Regions from separate parts of the Pseudomonas sp. S2_A05 genome, predicted to be linked through region 2. Evidence: predicted binding sites of a transcription regulator. Region 2 holds the regulator's gene; the other holds the start of a gene.

Region 1 (8,872 bases), 710 kb from region 2:
ACTCTTCAGCCCCGACCTCGCGACGCATGAAGCGGCCCCAATCGGCGCTCAACGTCTGCGCTTCATCAGCCAGACTGTTGACCACCGGGGTGGCGCTTTCCACCAGATCCATGGTGCGGTTGGCCGCGGCTTCCGTCAGCTTGACCACATAGCCCAGGCGTTCGGTGGCGTCGGTGATTTGCGACACTTCCTCGGCCTGCGGCATGTGCGGATCGATCTGGAAATTGACGATCGCACTGTGCAGTTCACGTGTGAGCTTGCCCACTTCCTGATACAGGCCGCGGTCACGGGTCTGATTGAGCTCATGGATCAGTTGCACCGCGTCGCCGAACTTGCCTTTTTCAAGGCTCTCGACCAGTTCGACCGCGTGTTTTTTCAGGGTCGATTCGAAATCGCCCTGTGATGATTCGTTATGCTCCATAGCTCCCCCGCGCATTCATCAGCCGATGCGTTCGAAAATCTTCTCGATTTTGTCTTTCAACGCCTGAGCCGTGAAAGGTTTGACTACGTAACCGTTCACACCGGCCTGAGCGGCCTCGATGATCTGCTCGCGCTTGGCTTCAGCAGTCACCATCAACACCGGGAGGTGCTTGAGTTTTTCATCGGCGCGCACGTGACGCAGCAGGTCGATACCGGTCATGCCCGGCATGTTCCAGTCCGTTACCAGAAAGTCGATGCTGCCGCTGTTGAGCACCGGAATGGCAGTGGTGCCATCGTCGGCCTCGACGGTGTTGGTGAACCCAAGATCGCGCAGCAGGTTCTTGATGATCCGCCGCATCGTTGAGAAGTCATCAACGATGAGGATTTTCATGTCTTTGTTCAATTCGACCTCCAAGCAGTCTTAAACGCGCCCAGCACCTGGACGCGCCACTTCAATCAATCGGCGCAGCACTTAAAGTTTGTCTGGAGCACAACGGATCGAGACCGGCGCCGTTCATCACCGCACCAGCCTCGTTTCGCAGTGTCCCCACACTGCCTTCAGCGCGCTCGCCACTCCCCCAAACGCCCCCGCAGACGGGCCGCGCACTGGCTGTGTAACTGGCTGACCCGCGATTCACTGACGCCAAGGACTTCACCGATTTCCTTGAGGTTCAGCTCTTCGTCGTAGTACAGCGCCAACACCAGTCGCTCACGCTCCGGCAAATTGGCAATCGCGTCCGCCAGCGCCGCCTGGAAGCGTTCATCTTCCAGATCGCGTGACGGCTCCATATGAGCACTCGCGCCATCCTCGTGCAGCCCTTCGTGTTCGCCGTCCTGCAACAGGTCGTCGAAACTGAACAGGCGACTGCCCAAGGTGTCATTCAGAATCCCGTAGTAATCGTCGAGACTCAATTGGAGTTCGGCCGCAACCTCGTGATCTTTAGCGTCACGGCCGGTTTTAGCTTCAATCGAGCGAATCGCGTCGCTGACCATCCTGGTATTACGGTGAACCGAGCGTGGTGCCCAATCCCCTTTGCGCACTTCATCGAGCATCGCGCCGCGGATTCGAATGCCCGCGTACGTTTCGAAACTGGCGCCTTTGCTGGCGTCGTATTTGGTCGAGACTTCCAGCAACCCGATCATCCCGGCCTGGATCAGGTCTTCGACCTGCACGCTGGCCGGCAGGCGCGCCAGCAAGTGATAGGCAATGCGCTTGACCAGCGGCGCGTAGCGCTCGATCAATTCGTATTGCGCGTCACGCGCCGACTTTTTGTAAAGATTCATGCCACTGGCGGTCATATCACAGGCCCTGCGGTTTGCTGCACGAGACGCTCGACGAAAAATTCCAGATGCCCGCGCGGGTTGGCGGGCAGCGGCCAGGTATCGACCTTCTGGGCGATGGCCTTGAAGGCCAGTGCGCACTTGGAACGGGGAAAGGCTTCGTAGACGGCGCGCTGCTTCTGCACTGCCTTGCGCACGCTTTCGTCGTATGGCACGGCGCCGACGTATTGTAGGGCGACGTCGAGGAAGCGATCCGTGACCTTGGTCAACTTGGCGAACAGGTTGCGCCCTTCTTGCGGGCTCTGCGCCATGTTGGCCAGCACGCGGAAGCGGTTCATGCCGTAGTCGCGGTTGAGCAACTTGATCAGCGCGTAAGCGTCGGTGATCGAAGTCGGCTCGTCGCAGACCACCAGCAACACCTCTTGCGCGGCACGAACGAAACTGACTACCGAGTCACCAATACCCGCAGCGGTGTCGATCACCAGCACGTCGAGATTGTCGCCGATGTCGCTGAACGCCTGGATCAGGCCGGCGTGTTGCGCCGGGCTCAGGTGCACCATGCTCTGCGTGCCGGAGGCCGCCGGCACGATGCGAATCCCGCCCGGGCCTTGCAACAGCACGTCGCGCAGTTCGCAACGGCCTTCGATAACGTCGGCCAGTGTGCGCTTGGGTGTCAGCCCCAGCAGAACGTCGACGTTCGCCAGGCCCAGGTCGGCGTCCAGCAGCATGACCCGACGGCCAAGCTCTGCCAGCGCCAGCGACAAGTTCACTGACACGTTAGTCTTGCCGACGCCACCTTTGCCGCCGGTCACCGCGATCACCTGTACGGGATGCATGCTGCCCATGTTATTTCTTTACCTTGTCTTGCATAGACGGAGGCCACATTACTGGCTGCGCGTTCCTGATCGGAACAATGCGTGGCAGACCATCGATGTAGGTACAAAAACTGTTCATGATTACCTCAGCCAACCTGCTTGGTCGGGCTGTGATAGATATCAGCGAACATGTCAGCCATGGCTTCTTCGCTGGGTTCTTCCTGCATTTGCACGCTGACGGCGCGGCTGACCAATTGATGACGACGCGGCAGATGCAGATCATCCGGAATCCGTGGGCCATCGGTCAGATACGCGACCGGCAATTCATGACTGATCGCCAGGCTCAACACTTCGCCGAGACTGGCCGTTTCATCCAGTTTAGTCAGGATGCAGCCGGCCAGCCCGCAACGCTTGTAACTGTGATAAGCGGCGGTTAGAACCTGTTTCTGGCTGGTGGTTGCCAGGACCAGATAATTTTTTGAGCGAATGCCACGCCCGGCCAGGCTCTCAAGCTGCATGCGCAACGCCGGATCACTGGCTTGCAGGCCGGCAGTATCGATCAAAACCACGCGTTTGCGTAGCAGTGGATCCAATGCCTGCACCAGCGACTGACCCGGATCGACGTGCGTTACCGGCACGTTGAGGATGCGCCCGAGGGTTTTCAATTGTTCCTGCGCGCCGATGCGGAAGCTGTCCATGCTCACCAGCGCAACGTTCTGCGCGCCGTACTTGAGCACATAACGCGCGGCAAGCTTGGCCAGCGTGGTGGTCTTGCCCATGCCGGCCGGGCCGACCATGGCAATCACACCGCCCTCTTCCAGCGGCTCGACTTCCGGTACGGCAATCATCCGCGCCAGGTGCGCCAGCAGCATGCGCCAGGCCTGACGGGGTTCTTCGATATCGGTGATCATCGCCAACAGATCGCGCGACAGCGGGCCGGACAGGCCGATGCGCTGCAGACGGCGATACAGATTGGCCTGGGCCGGACGGCTGCCTTGCAGCTGATTCCAGGCCAGGGTGCCGAGCTGCACTTCCATCAGCTCGCGCAGGCTGTTCAATTCAAAACGCATCGAATCCAGTGCACGCGGATCGACACCCGCCGAGGCCTGCGCAGGCGCTGCGGCCGGGCGCGTCGGTGCGGCGTAGGTCGGCTCGCTCAGCGGCTCGGCAGCAGTCAGCGGCAGGCCTGCGGTCAACGGCAGCCCGGCGAACAACTGCTGATTGGTGTTGCCGTCGGCTTCGCCACGCAGGCTCAGCTCGGCCTGGGCGGTGACGATGCGCGACTGGGTCTTGCGCAGCTCGTCTTCGAGTTCCATGTTCGGAACCCGTGGCGCCAGCGCCGACAACTTGTAATCCAGAGCCGCCGTCAACTCGACGCCGCCGGCAATGCGGCGGTTGCCGATGATGGCGGCATCAGCGCCCAGCTCATCGCGAACCAGCTTCATGGCCTGACGCATATCGGCGGCGAAAAAACGCTTAACTTGCATAAACCACTACCTCAGCCGTTGGGCCCTACTGTCGCAACGATGGTCACTTGCTTGTTGTCCGGTACTTCCTGGTAGGCCAGTACATGCAGCCCTGGCACTGCGAGGCGGCCGAAACGCGAGAGCATCGCGCGGATCGGTCCTGCTACCAGCAGGATCACCGGTTGGCCTTGCATTTCCTGACGCTGGGCCGCTTCGATCAACGAACGCTGCAGCTTCTCGGCCATGCTCGGCTCCAGCAGAACGCCCTCTTCCGAGCCTTGTCCTGCCTTCTGCAGACTATTGAGCAATATCTGTTCCAACCTTGGTTCCAATGTGATTACAGGCAGCTCGGACTCAGTGCCTACAATGCTTTGGACGATTGCACGGGATACGCCGACCCGCACAGCGGCGACCAGCGCGGCGGTATCTTGACTCTTGGCAGCGTTGTTCGCGATCGCTTCGGCGATGCTGCGAATGTCGCGCACCGGCACGTGCTCGGCGAGCAGCGCTTGCAGGACCTTGAGCAACTGCGACAGCGAAACCACGCCCGGCACCAGCTCTTCCGCCAGTTTCGGCGAGCTCTTGGCCAGCAATTGCATGAGTTGCTGCACTTCCTCGTGGCCGATCAGCTCACTGGAGTGCTTGTACAGAATCTGGTTCAAGTGCGTGGCGACCACGGTGCTGGCGTCAACCACGGTGTAGCCGAGCGATTGCGCCTGGGCGCGCTGGCTGATTTCGATCCACACCGCCTCCAGGCCGAAAGCCGGATCTTTGGCGTTGATCCCGTTGAGCGAGCCGTAGACCTGACCCGGGTTGATCGCCAGTTCGCGATCCGGGTAGATCTCGGCCTCGGCGAGAATCACGCCCATCAGCGTCAGCCGATACGCGCTCGGCGCCAGATCGAGGTTGTCGCGGATATGCACGGTCGGCATCAGAAAGCCCAGATCCTGCGAGAGCTTCTTGCGCACACCCTTGATCCGCGCGAGCAATTGCCCACCCTGATTGCGGTCCACCAGCGGAATCAGGCGATAGCCGACTTCCAGGCCGATCATGTCGATCGGCGTCACGTCGTCCCAGCCCAGCTCTTTGGTTTCCATGGCGCGGGCCGGCGACGGCAGCAGTTCCTGCTGACGCTTGACCTCTTCCAGCGCCACGACCTTGGCGACGTTCTGCTTCTTCCAGAACAGGTACGCGCCGCCTGCGGCCAGCGCGGCCATGCTCAGGAAGGAGAAGTGCGGCATGCCCGGCACCAGACCCATCACCGCCATCAAACCAGCGGCCACGGCCAGTGCTTTCGGCGAGGCGAACATCTGGCGGTTGATCTGCTTGCCCATGTCTTCCGAGCCGGAAGCACGGGTCACCATGATCGCCGCCGCTGTAGATAACAACAGTGATGGCAATTGCGCCACTAAACCGTCACCGATAGTCAGCAAGGCGTAAACCTTGCCCGCATCGCCGAAGCTCATGCCGTGCTGGAAGATACCCACGGCCATGCCGCCGATAAGGTTGATGAACAGAATCAGCAGGCCGGCGATGGCGTCACCACGGACGAACTTGCTGGCACCGTCCATCGAACCGTAGAACTCCGCCTCCTGGGCAACTTCCTGACGGCGCGATTTGGCCTGGTTCTGGTCAATCAAACCGGCGTTGAGGTCGGCGTCGATCGCCATTTGTTTGCCGGGCATCGCATCGAGGGTGAAGCGCGCGCTCACCTCGGAAATCCGCCCGGCACCCTTGGTCACCACGACGAAGTTGATGATCATGAGGATCGCGAAGACCACGATACCGACCACGTAGTTACCGCCGATCACCACCTCACCGAACGCCTGAATCACCTTACCAGCCGCGGCATGGCCGTCCTGACCGTGGAGCATTACCACCCGCGTCGAGGCCACGTTCAGCGCCAGTCGCAGCAACGTCGCCACCAGCAGAATCGTCGGGAACACGGCGAAATCCAGCGGCCGCAGCGCGTACACGCAGACCAGCAGGACGACGATCGACAGGGCAATGTTGAAGGTAAAGAAGACGTCGAGCAGGAACGGCGGTACCGGCAACATCATCATCGCCAGCATGACCAGCAGCAACAACGGCACGCCCAGATTGCCTCGACTGAGGTCGGCAACGTTGGTGCGTGCTGTATTGAATAACTGAGTGCGATCCACCGGTTTTCCCCGTTCCTTTAAAGCAAACTTTTGACGCCCCGAACGGGCGCAGGGCGGCTATTGCAAGAAGCTTTCCAACTTTTGCCGGGGAATGAAATAGAGCGGTTTTACTTGGGATTTATCGGCTGATTGGGCTGGCCCCTTCGCGAGCAGGCTCGCTCCCACAGTTTGACATGCATTCCCAATCGGACATTTGGAATACGGCCCCTGTGGGAGCGAGCCTGCTCGCGAAGAGGCCTTCGAATGCGGCGCATTTTTTTCGATTTAAACGAAGCTGTTTACAAGACACCAGCAGACACGGTCTCAAGGCTACAAATCCTTGCGCCATTGCCTACAGCCAAGCCAGAATCCGCCGGCTTGTGCACCTGGGGGTCGGATTCTATTGTGGTCCGGTCGCTGACGAATCAGCGATCGGGTTTAGCGACCCGGATCTTGAATAGGTGCATCAGCGTTCCATGCTTTGTCGCGGGTTCAGTATCTGCGACTGCGCCATGGTGGCTGTATGTGGGAGACCTTCGGGTCTGCCGGGTGCCTATAACCGGTTCGCTAACCTGCGTACAGCCGCCACCTTACTGTTTAGCGACAGTGCCTGACGGCTCCACTTATATAGGAGCTTCACCATGATCAAACCAACACCCAACCCGCCCGAATCCGACCCCACCTCCCCCTACGAATCCCTCGACTCAAAAAACTCCACCAAGCCGCCGACCGCGCCCTCGACCACTACCTCTGCCCACCCGGCTCGACCCCACCGCCGTTCAGCCCCCGCGCCATGTACGCCGTCACCGCCGACACCAAAAACGAAGACCTGCTGGCCAACGCCTGCGAAACCCTCGCCTCGGCCAAAACCATCGCCCAGGAATTCGCCGGGCTGGTCAAACCATCGCAGCGCCGAACGCTGATGGGGATTGCGCAACTGATCATGCTCGGGGAACTGGCGGTAAATCGGGTGCTGGATAATCTGGAGTTGCCTGGATGATGCGGTTCGGCTGAGTGATTCGAGTGAGAGAGCCGGCCTTTTGGCGAGCAAGCGCGCTCCCACATTTTGATCTTCTTGGATGCAAATCTTGCAGCGGCTGAAGATCCTGTCGAGTGCAGCTTGCGCGAGCTAGGCCTCTCGGCGGCGCAGGAGCGCCCACTCCTTCAGCGATACCATTGGTCGGAAAACCGTCCCCACCTGTCAGATCTGACAGGTGACGGGCGCCTCGTTCTGCGTTGTGATGAACCTTGCCTGCCATTGTTCCTGGAGAACAGAATGAGCGTTCAAGTCCATTCAACCGAAGCCAACGCTGCCCTGGCCTTGTATCCCGTGTACCCCCCGCAATGGATAACACCGGTGCTGCCTCCAGGTACTGCCGATGGTGGCCTTCCTCTCTCGGCATTCACTCCATCTGGGGTAGAACTTGTCATCGACCCCATAACCGGCTTGCGGAATTGGGTCATGGCGGCTTATGACGTCGTGACTATTTTTGTCAACGGAGTCAACACCGGCATCAGCAAAACCATCTATCCCGGTGAGGAGCAGGAACGCATTCTTTTGCACGTGCCGGCGAGCTGGTTCACAAACGGTGTCAACGATGTCCGCTACAGAGTGACCCGAGCCAGCGGTAACGACGCTGACTCACCCACACTTAAGCTGCTCTACAACAACCCGGCGCCTACCGTCACCGTCAGCCATCCACCCAGCGTCGCACCGGGGCAGACGGCAGTCATCACGATCACCGTCGGTTACTCACGGCCTCACGACACGGTCACGCTCACCATAGGCACCTGGAGCATCACATTTCCCAACCCCACAAGCCCGATCAACCATACCCTGACGGCTGCCGAATTGCAGTTGATTGGCGACGGCACCCATTCGGTCTTCGCCAGGGTGCGCGATCAATTGACCAACAACAATGAGTCGGCGACGACCCCGATCACTATCACCGCCAATCAGAAGGTGTACAACTCGCCGATAATCGCTGAGGCCGTGGACGGCATGCTCGACGTGGCCGCACTGAGGGGCCAGGACGCCACGCTGCGAGCACGCGACTGGACGGGAATCCAGGTCGGTCAGCAGGTGTGGTTGAAGCTCACCGGCCAGAAACCTGACGGCTCGGCGCACGTCCTGCAATTCTGGAATGGTGACACCCACAAGGTGAATGCGACCTGGGTCAGTCAGGGGTTCTGGGATAAACCGCTGCTCATAGCTTTTCTGAAAGAATTGAAAGAAGGATCGCTGTTGAAACTGGAATTCTGGGTATCGGAGGACAAGAGCAATGACTTCGCTAGCGCCACGCAGTTTCCGTATCAGGTGTATACCGTCATTGGCCTGCAACTTGTCCTGCCACCCCCAACCTTGAACCCGCCCACAGTGCCGATTGACGTTTTGGCTAATCCGGATGGAGTGAAGCTTCAGATAACAGGCTTCGCAGCAGAGAAAGACGATAAGGCTCAATTCGTCCAGGTGAACGCGCCGGCCGGTGCGCCGCCGTTTCCGGTGGTGGATTTTGTTGGTGGGATTGCAGAGATTTCATTGAGCGCTGCGTTTCTGGCGGCTTGGCATGGCAAGGCGATTGAGTTTCGGTGGGATTTGATTCGCGCTGGACAACCGGCCGGGGCATCAGCAATAGCCGGCTTTGATGTCAGGATTATCGCTGATGCAGATCCCCGCTTGCCAACGCCGAACGTGACCCAGGCACAGGATAATAAAACGTTAAACTTAAACAGCTTCACGGGCGATGCG
Region 2 (8,872 bases):
CGACCACTTCACTGCCGGGAATATGCAAGGTGGCTTCGATCTTCTGTTTCAGCTTTTCGACGCACATCGTGACCTGCACGTTGGTGATCTTGTCGAAATGTCGCTCCAGTCGCTGGAGTTTTTCCTCGATGTAGGAACGCAGAGGTTGGGTCACTTCCAGTTGGTGTCCACTGATGTTGACTTGCATACAGCTTCTCCTTCGTTGCCAGTGCATAAAGCGGCAGGCCGAAAAGCCTGCCACTGGAACGCTGTAACGTGGCTTACATCAACCGCTTGCGTTCGCTCGAAGGCGCGATTCCGAGGGATTCGCGGTACTTGGCGACGGTGCGGCGAGCCACCTGAATGCCTTGTGCCTCCAGTAAACCAGCGATCTTGCTGTCACTCAACGGCTTTTTCTGATTTTCCGCAGCGACCAGTTTCTTGATGATCGCGCGGATCGCCGTGGACGAGCATTCGCCGCCTTCGGAGGTGCTGACGTGGCTGGAGAAAAAGTATTTCAGCTCATAAATACCGCGCGGGGTATGCATGAATTTTTGTGTGGTCACCCGGGAAATCGTCGATTCGTGCATGCCGACCGCTTCGGCGATGTCATGCAATACCAACGGCTTCATTGCTTCGTCGCCGTATTCGAGGAAGCCGCGCTGATGTTCGACGATCTGCGTGGCCACTTTCATCAGGGTTTCGTTGCGGCTCTGCAGGCTCTTGATGAACCAGCGGGCCTCCTGCAACTGGTTGCGCATGAAAGTGTTGTCGGCGCTGGTGTCGGCACGCTTCACGAAACCGGCGTACTGGGCGTTGACGCGCAGGCGAGGCACCGATTCCTGGTTCAGCTCGACCAGCCAGCGCTCGTTGTCCTTGCGCACGATCACGTCGGGAATGACGTATTCGGCTTCGGTCGACTCGATCTGTGAGCCGGGACGCGGATTGAGGCTCTGCACCAGTTCGATGACCTGGCGCAGCTCGTCTTCCTTGAGCTTCATGCGCCGCATCAACTGGCTGTAATCGCGGCTGCCGAGCAGGTCGATGTAATCGGCGACCAGACGCTTGGCCTCGGTCAGCCACGGCGTCTTCGCGGGCAGCTGGCGCAATTGCAGCAGCAGGCATTCGCTGAGGTTGCGTGCGCCGATACCGGCGGGCTCGAATTGCTGGATGCGATGCAGGACAGCTTCGATTTCGTCGAGCTCGATGTCCAGTTCCGGGTCGAACGCTTCAAGAATCTCTTCGAGTGTTTCGTCCAGATAGCCCTGATTGTTGATGCAGTCGATCAGAGTCACGGCGATCAGGCGATCGGTGTCGGACATCGGTGCCAGGTTCAGTTGCCAGAGCAGATGGCTTTGCAGGCTCTCGCCGGCCGACGTGCGGGTGGTGAAATCCCACTCATCGTCATCGCTGCTCGGCAGGCTGCTGGCGCTGGTCTGGTAGACGTCTTCCCAGGCAGTATCCACTGGCAGTTCGTTGGGGATACGCTCGTTCCAATCGCCATCCTCGAGGTTATCCACCGTCGGGGCGGTTTCCTGGTAGGAGGGTTCCTGGATTTCGGCGGGCTTCTGTTCGGCGTTGTCGGCCAGCGGATCGGCGTTGTCGAAGTCGTCGCCTTCTTCCTGGCGCTCGAGCATCGGATTGGATTCCAGAGCCTCCTGGATCTCCTGTTGCAGGTCCAGGGTCGACAATTGGAGCAGGCGGATGGCCTGTTGCAGCTGCGGTGTCATCGTCAGCTGCTGGCCCATTCTCAAGACTAGCGATGGTTTCATGGCAGGGGCTTAACACCTTATTCGCCGGCGCTTTGCGCCATCCACTACAGGGCGCCGAAGCGCCAAACTTAAGCAAATTATATGCCTGAAACTGAAGTGTTTGCCTAGAGCGCTGTAACAATTAAAGCGGATAAATGCGCCTTGAATCGATACAGCGCTGTCGCGCTTACAGGCGGAACTCGTGACCCAGATACACTTCCTTGACCAGATCGTTGGCCAGGATGGTCTCGGCATCGCCTTCAGCGATCAGTTGACCGTCGTTGACGATGTAAGCGGTTTCGCAAATATCCAGCGTCTCACGCACGTTGTGGTCGGTGATCAGCACGCCGATGCCCTTGGCCTTGAGGTGATGGATGATCTGCTTGATGTCGCCGACCGAGATCGGGTCAACGCCGGCGAACGGTTCGTCGAGCAGTATGAATTTCGGTGCCGTCGCCAGGGCGCGAGCGATTTCCACCCGGCGGCGTTCACCACCGGACAGGCTCATGCCGAGGTTGTCGCGGATGTGGCTGATGTGGAATTCCTGCAGCAGGCTTTCCAGCTCCTTGCGACGACCGGCCTTGTCCAGCTCCGGGCGGGTCTCGAGGATCGCCATGATGTTGTCGGCGACCGACAGTTTACGGAAGATCGACGCTTCTTGCGGCAGATAGCCGATACCGGCCTTGGCGCGGCCGTGCATCGGCTGGTGGCTGACGTCCAGATCATCGATCAGCACACGGCCCTGATCTGCCTGCACCAGGCCAACGATCATGTAGAAGCACGTAGTCTTGCCGGCGCCGTTCGGGCCGAGCAAGCCGACGATCTGCCCGCTGTCGATCGACAGGCTGACGTCACGCACGACCTGGCGGCTTTTATAGGCCTTGGCCAGGTGCTGAGCTTTCAGAGTTGCCATTACTGGGATTTCTCTTCGGTTTTCTTCTTCGGCTGGATCACCATGTCGATGCGCGGACGCGATTCGGTGACCTTGCTGCCCGTGGCGCGACCGGCGCTGGCCAGCTTCTTCACGGTGTCGTAGACGATTTTTTCGCCCTGGGTGACGTTGTTATCCTTGTCGATAACCTTGGCCTTGTCGATCAGCACCACCCGGTTCTGCTGGGCGTGGTATTGAATCGTCACGCCGTAGCCCTTGACCGGGTTGGCGTCGCCCTGGGTCTGCAACTGCTCGAAGTAAGCCAGGTTGCCTACCGATGTCACCACATCGATGTCGCCATTGGGCGCGCGCGTCATGGTCACGGTGTTGCCTTTAACGATCATCGAGCCCTGGGTAATGATCACGTCACCTTTATAGGTGGCGATGCCATTCTTGTCGTCCAGTTGGGCGTCGTCGGCCTGAATGCGGATAGGCTGCTGCTGATCGTTCGGCAGGGACCAGGCGCTCGCGCTTCCCAGTGCTGCGCCCAGACTGAGCAAAATAGGGAGGGTTTTAACGAGCCTCATACTGTCCTCTTACGTTCGATTGCAGGTGTATCCTGCTGTCCTTCAGGTACGCTTTCATTCCGACGCCAGTCGATACGCCGCCAGCGCCCTCGATTCTAACGGGTTGCGCGGTCTGCGCATATTCTTGCTGCGGGAACACGGTCATGCGGGTGCTGGTGATCAGGGTGCCGCGCTGTTTCTCATCGGTGCGCTGTACGCGTACCGAATCGATCAATTCAACTTCGGTGCCGCCCGAATTCACTTCGCCGCGCTCGCTGGTCACGTGCCACGGGAAGTCGGTGCCGCGGTACATGTTCAAATCAGGCTTGGTTACCAGAGTGACATCGGTGGCCTTGACGTGCTCGGCCTTGTCGGAGGTCATCTCGTACTGCACCTTGCCGTCGGGCAGGTATTGAATGGTGTGCGTGTTGGTCGCGTACCAGTCGATCGGATTCTCGGCGGCCGAGACCGGCGGCTTGTCGAGGAAGCGCTCCGGGCTGATGTTCCAGTAGCCCACCGCAGCGAAAATCGCCGCGATGCAGCCGAACAGCAGGAAATTGCGAAACTTTTTGCTAAACATGGTCAGGCTCACAGGTACGCGGCGTTGGCCGCTTCGAGGCGGCCCTGGGCGCGCAGGATCAATTCGCAGAATTCGCGGGCGGCACCTTCGCCGCCACGGGCGCGGGTAACGCCGTGGGCGTGTTCGCGGACGAAATCGGCAGCGTTGGCCACCGCCATGCCCAGCCCTACACGGCGGATCACCGGCAAGTCTGGCAGATCGTCACCGAGATAGGCGACTTCCTCATAGCTTAGGCCCAGTTGCGCGAGCAGGCCGTCGAGCACCACCAGTTTGTCCTCGCGCCCCTGAAACAGGTGCGGGATGCCGAGGTTTTTCGCGCGTCGCTCGACCACCGGGGTCTTGCGGCCACTGATGATCGCCGTTTGTACGCCGGCATTCATCAGCATCTTGATGCCCTGGCCGTCGAGGGTGTTGAAGGTCTTGAACTCGCTGCCGTCTTCGAGGAAGTACAGGCGCCCGTCGGTGAGCACACCGTCGACGTCGAACACAGCCAGTTTGATTGCTTTGCCACGTTGCAGCAGATCGTTGCTCATTACATGACTCCTGCGCGCAGCAGATCGGAGAGGTTGAAGGCGCCGATCGGGCGATCCTCCTCGTCGACGACTACCAGGGCGTTGATTCGATGGTCTTCCATGATTTTCAGGGCTTCGGCGGCGAGCATGTCGGGCCGGGCGGTCTTGCCGTGTGCAGTCATCACCTGGTCGATGGTGGCGCTGCGGATGTCGATGGCGCGATCCAGCGTGCGGCGCAAATCACCGTCGGTGAAGATCCCGGCGAGCTTGCCATCGGCCTCAATAATTGCGGTCATGCCCAGACCCTTGCGGGTCATTTCCATCAGCGCGTCCTTGAGCAGGGTGCCGCGTTGTACCTGCGGCAGCTCCTGTCCGGCGTGCATGACGTTTTCGACTTTCAGCAGCAGGCGACGGCCAAGGGCACCGCCCGGATGCGAGAACGCGAAATCTTCAGCGGTGAAACCACGAGCTTCCAGCAGCGCCACGGCCAGGGCATCGCCCATGACCAGTGCGGCCGTGGTCGAAGAGGTCGGTGCCAGATTCAGCGGGCAGGCTTCGTGCTCGACATGCACATTGAGATTGACCTCGGCAGCCTTCGCCAATGGCGACTGTGGATTGCCGGTGACGCTGATCAGCTGGATACCCAGGCGTTTGATCAATGGCAGCAGCGTTACGATTTCGTTGGTCGAGCCGGAGTTCGACAGGGCCAGAATCACATCGTCGCGGGTGATCATGCCCATGTCGCCGTGGCTGGCTTCGGCCGGATGCACAAAAAACGCCGGAGTGCCGGTGCTGGCCAGGGTGGCGGCGATCTTGTTGCCGATGTGCCCGGATTTGCCCATGCCGACTACGACCACACGGCCCTTGCTGGCCAGAATCATCTCGCAAGCGCGTACGAAATCGGCGTCGATATGGGCCATCAAGCCTTGGACGGCTTCCACTTCGAGGCGGATGGTGCGTTGTGCCGATTGAATCAGGTCGCGGGTTTTGCTCATGTCAGAATCGTATGGGCCGATGAAAAGGCGGCGATTATAGCGGGTATGTGGCAAAGCCTCACGCAAGTTCGACGTGCTTTGTCATTACTGGTTACCAAAACCCTCTGAAAGTCGCTCAGGCCCTCTTCAGTCGGCGATCTTGGCCGGGTTCTCGCTTGGGCGCTCAGCCTTTGCAGTGATATAGTTCGCCGCCAGTTCGGCCTGCCCGGGATGCAGGTGTTTCCGAGGAAAGTCTGGCATCCCAGTGAGAGGCTGCATCGCAAGGAGTTTAGATGAGTGCCGATAACGCCTACGCGGTCGAGCTGAAGGGAGTCTCCTTCAAGCGCGGTGCGCGGAGCATTTTCAATAACGTCGATATCCGCATCCCGCGCGGCAAGGTCACCGGCATCATGGGGCCTTCCGGCTGCGGCAAGACCACGCTGCTGCGCCTGATGGGCGCGCAGTTGCGGCCGTCCGGCGGCGAAGTCTGGGTCAACGGGCAGAATCTGCCGACGCTGTCGCGCAGTGATCTGTTCGATGCGCGCAAGCACATGGGCGTGCTGTTTCAGAGCGGTGCGCTGTTCACCGACCTCGATGTGTTCGAGAACGTGGCCTTTCCGCTGCGGGTGCACACGCAACTGCCGGAAGACATGATTCGCGACATCGTCCTGCTGAAATTGCAGGCCGTGGGGCTGCGTGGCGCCATCGACCTGATGCCGGACGAACTGTCCGGCGGCATGAAGCGCCGCGTGGCGCTGGCCCGGGCGATTGCCCTCGATCCGCAGATTCTCATGTACGACGAGCCCTTCGTGGGCCAGGACCCGATCGCCATGGGCGTGCTGGTGCGCCTGATCCGCCTGCTCAACGATGCACTGGGAATCACCAGCATCGTGGTCTCGCACGACCTGGCGGAAACCGCGAGCATTGCCGACTACATCTATGTCGTGGGCGATGGTCAGGTGCTGGGGCAGGGCACGCCGGATGAGCTGATGAATTCGGATGACCCGCGTATCCGCCAGTTCATGACCGGTGATCCCGATGGCCCGGTGCCGTATCACTTTCCAGCGACGGATTACCGCGCAGATCTTCTGGGGAAGCGTTGATGCGCAGAATTTCATTGATGGAACGCGTGCGTCGGTTCGGCGAATCGGCGATCGACGCGGTCGCGGTGTTTGGTCGGGCGACCCTGTTCCTGTTTCACGCCCTGCTGGGCCGTGGCGGTATCAGCGGTGGTTTTGGCCTGTTGGTCAAGCAGCTGCATTCGGTCGGCGTCATGTCGCTGGTGATCATCGTGGTCTCCGGCATTTTCATCGGCATGGTCCTGGCGCTGCAGGGCTTCAGCATTCTTTCCAGCTATGGTTCAGAGCAGGCTGTAGGGCAGATGGTCGCCCTGACGCTGCTGCGTGAACTGGGGCCGGTGGTCACGGCGTTGCTGTTTGCCGGGCGGGCCGGTTCGGCGTTGACCGCCGAGATCGGCAACATGAAATCCACCGAGCAGCTGTCCAGCCTGGAAATGATCGGTGTCGATCCGCTCAAGTACATCATTGCGCCGCGCCTGTGGGCCGGCTTCATTTCCCTGCCGGTGCTGGCGATGATTTTCAGCGTCGTCGGCATCTGGGGCGGTTCGTGGGTGGCGGTCGACTGGCTGGGCGTCTACGAAGGCTCGTACTGGGCGAACATGCAGAACAGCGTGAACTTCACCAGTGATGTGCTAAATGGCGTGATCAAGAGTGTCGTTTTCGCCTTTGTCGTGACCTGGATCGCCGTATTCCAAGGCTATGACTGTGAACCCACGTCCGAGGGAATCAGTCGTGCCACCACCAAGACCGTGGTGTTTGCCTCGCTGGCAGTGCTCGGTCTGGACTTTATTCTGACCGCTTTGATGTTTGGAGATTTCTGATGCAAAACCGCACCCTGGAAATCGGTGTCGGCCTGTTCCTGCTGGCAGGGATCCTGGCTTTGCTGCTGCTCGCCTTGCGCGTCAGCGGCCTGTCTCCGACTTCGTCCACCGACACTTACAAGTTGTATGCGTATTTCGACAATATCGCCGGTCTGACGGTCAGAGCCAAAGTGACCATGGCCGGTGTGACCATCGGCAAGGTCACCGCTATCGATCTGGATCGCGACAGCTTCACCGGTCGGGTCACGCTGCAAGTGGATAAAAAGGTCGACAACCTGCCGGTCGATTCGACTGCATCTATCCTCACCGCAGGTCTGCTGGGCGAGAAATACATCGGTATCAGCGTCGGCGGTGAAGACACCCAGTTGAAAGACGGTGGAACCATCCACGACACGCAGTCGTCACTGGTACTGGAAGACCTGATCGGTAAATTCCTGCTCAATACCGTTAGCAAAGACGCCAAATGAGGAGCTTTTGAATGATCTCTATCTTGCGACGTGGCCTGTTGGTGTTGCTCGCGGCCCTGCCGTTGATGGCTAACGCTGCACCGGGGCAATCGGCTCATGACCTGATTCAGGACACCACGAACCGGATGCTTGCCGACTTGCAGGCAAACAAAGAGAAGTACAAGCAGGATCCGCAGGATTTTTATGCGGCGCTCAACAGCATTGTGGGGCCGGTGGTGGATGCCGAGGGCATCTCCAAAAGCATCATGACCGTGAAGTATTCGCGCAAGGCCACGCCTGAGCAGATGCAGCGCTTTCAGGAAAACTTCAAGCGCGGTCTGTTCCAGTTCTATGGCAACGCTCTGCTGGAATACAACAACCAGGGCATCACGGTTGACCCGGCCAAAGACGAATCGGGCGACCGCACCAGCGTCAACATGACCGTCAAGGGCAGCAATGGCGCGATCTATCCGGTGCAGTACACGCTTGAGAAGATCAGCGGCGAGTGGAAACTGCGCAACGTGATCATCAACGGCATCAACATCGGCAAGCTGTTCCGTGACCAGTTCGCCGACGCCATGCAACGCAATGGCAACGATCTGGACAAGACCATCGATGGCTGGGCCGGTGAAGTGGCCAAGGCCAAGCAGGAAACCGACAAAGCCGCCGCGAAGCCAGCGCAATGAGTGAGGCGGCAGTTCGTATGAGTGATGTCGACGAGCTGGTGCTCAGCGGCGTGCTGGATTACCGCACCGGGCCTGAGCTGCGCAAGGAAGGGCAGGCGCTGATCAAGTCGAGCAAGGCGTCCGCGCTGGTCATCGATTGTTCGGCGGTGCAGAAGTCCAGCAGCGTCGGCCTGTCGTTGCTGCTGTGCTTCATGCGCGATGCCCAGGCGGCCGGCAAGGCCGTCAGCATCCGTGCGATGCCTGAAGACATGCGCGAAATCGCTCAGGTCAGTGAACTGACCGAGCTGTTGGCGCAACCCTGAACCATCATCTATAAAGAAGCCCCCCGTCAGAGTCCTGCGTTGCGGGGTTCGCAGGCGCGGGGCTTTTTTGTATGATGTCCGACCCGTGCGCACAGGGCGCCGATTGAGGTTGAGCATGCAGGCCGTAGAAGTGAAGAGCTTCCTTGAAGGAAAGCTGCCAGGAACGCTGGTAGAAGTTGAAGGCGAAGGCTGCAACTTCCAGCTGAACGTGATTAGCGATGAACTGGCGGCGTTGAGCCCGGTGAAGCGTCAGCAGCAGGTCTATGCCCATTTGAACCCATGGATCACCGATGGCAGCATCCATG

What was found. Region 2 encodes sigma-54, which starts transcription at its own class of promoters, with help from an activator protein. Its sites were predicted from a motif close to ANTGGCATNNANNTTGCTNT; they were not measured.
Region 1: a site for sigma-54 is predicted at 6,204-6,223, ahead of flhA (flagellar biosynthesis protein FlhA). Genes of this name have one in related genera too.

What each region holds. Positions count from the first base shown of each region.
Region 1 covers NZ_CP162775.1:454,635-463,506, reverse strand. The annotation lists gene AB4O12_RS02180 (protein phosphatase CheZ) at 1-421, opposite strand, end outside; gene AB4O12_RS02175 (chemotaxis response regulator CheY) at 440-811, opposite strand; gene fliA (RNA polymerase sigma factor FliA) at 979-1,719, opposite strand; gene fleN (flagellar synthesis regulator FleN) at 1,716-2,546, opposite strand; gene flhF (flagellar biosynthesis protein FlhF) at 2,663-4,003, opposite strand; gene flhA (flagellar biosynthesis protein FlhA) at 4,015-6,144, opposite strand; partial or broken gene AB4O12_RS02150 (DUF6124 family protein) at 6,765-7,123, shown strand; gene AB4O12_RS02145 (Ig-like domain-containing protein) at 7,400-8,872, shown strand, end outside.
Region 2 covers NZ_CP162775.1:5,719,595-5,728,466, forward strand. The annotation lists gene hpf (ribosome hibernation-promoting factor, HPF/YfiA family) at 1-187, opposite strand, end outside; gene AB4O12_RS25795 (RNA polymerase factor sigma-54) at 261-1,751, opposite strand; gene lptB (LPS export ABC transporter ATP-binding protein) at 1,918-2,643, opposite strand; gene lptA (lipopolysaccharide transport periplasmic protein LptA) at 2,643-3,188, opposite strand; gene lptC (LPS export ABC transporter periplasmic protein LptC) at 3,175-3,747, opposite strand; gene AB4O12_RS25815 (KdsC family phosphatase) at 3,756-4,280, opposite strand; gene AB4O12_RS25820 (KpsF/GutQ family sugar-phosphate isomerase) at 4,280-5,254, opposite strand; gene AB4O12_RS25825 (ATP-binding cassette domain-containing protein) at 5,527-6,336, shown strand; gene mlaE (lipid asymmetry maintenance ABC transporter permease subunit MlaE) at 6,336-7,133, shown strand; gene mlaD (outer membrane lipid asymmetry maintenance protein MlaD) at 7,133-7,600, shown strand; gene AB4O12_RS25840 (MlaC/ttg2D family ABC transporter substrate-binding protein) at 7,612-8,265, shown strand; gene AB4O12_RS25845 (STAS domain-containing protein) at 8,262-8,567, shown strand; gene AB4O12_RS25850 (BolA family protein) at 8,683-8,872, shown strand, end outside.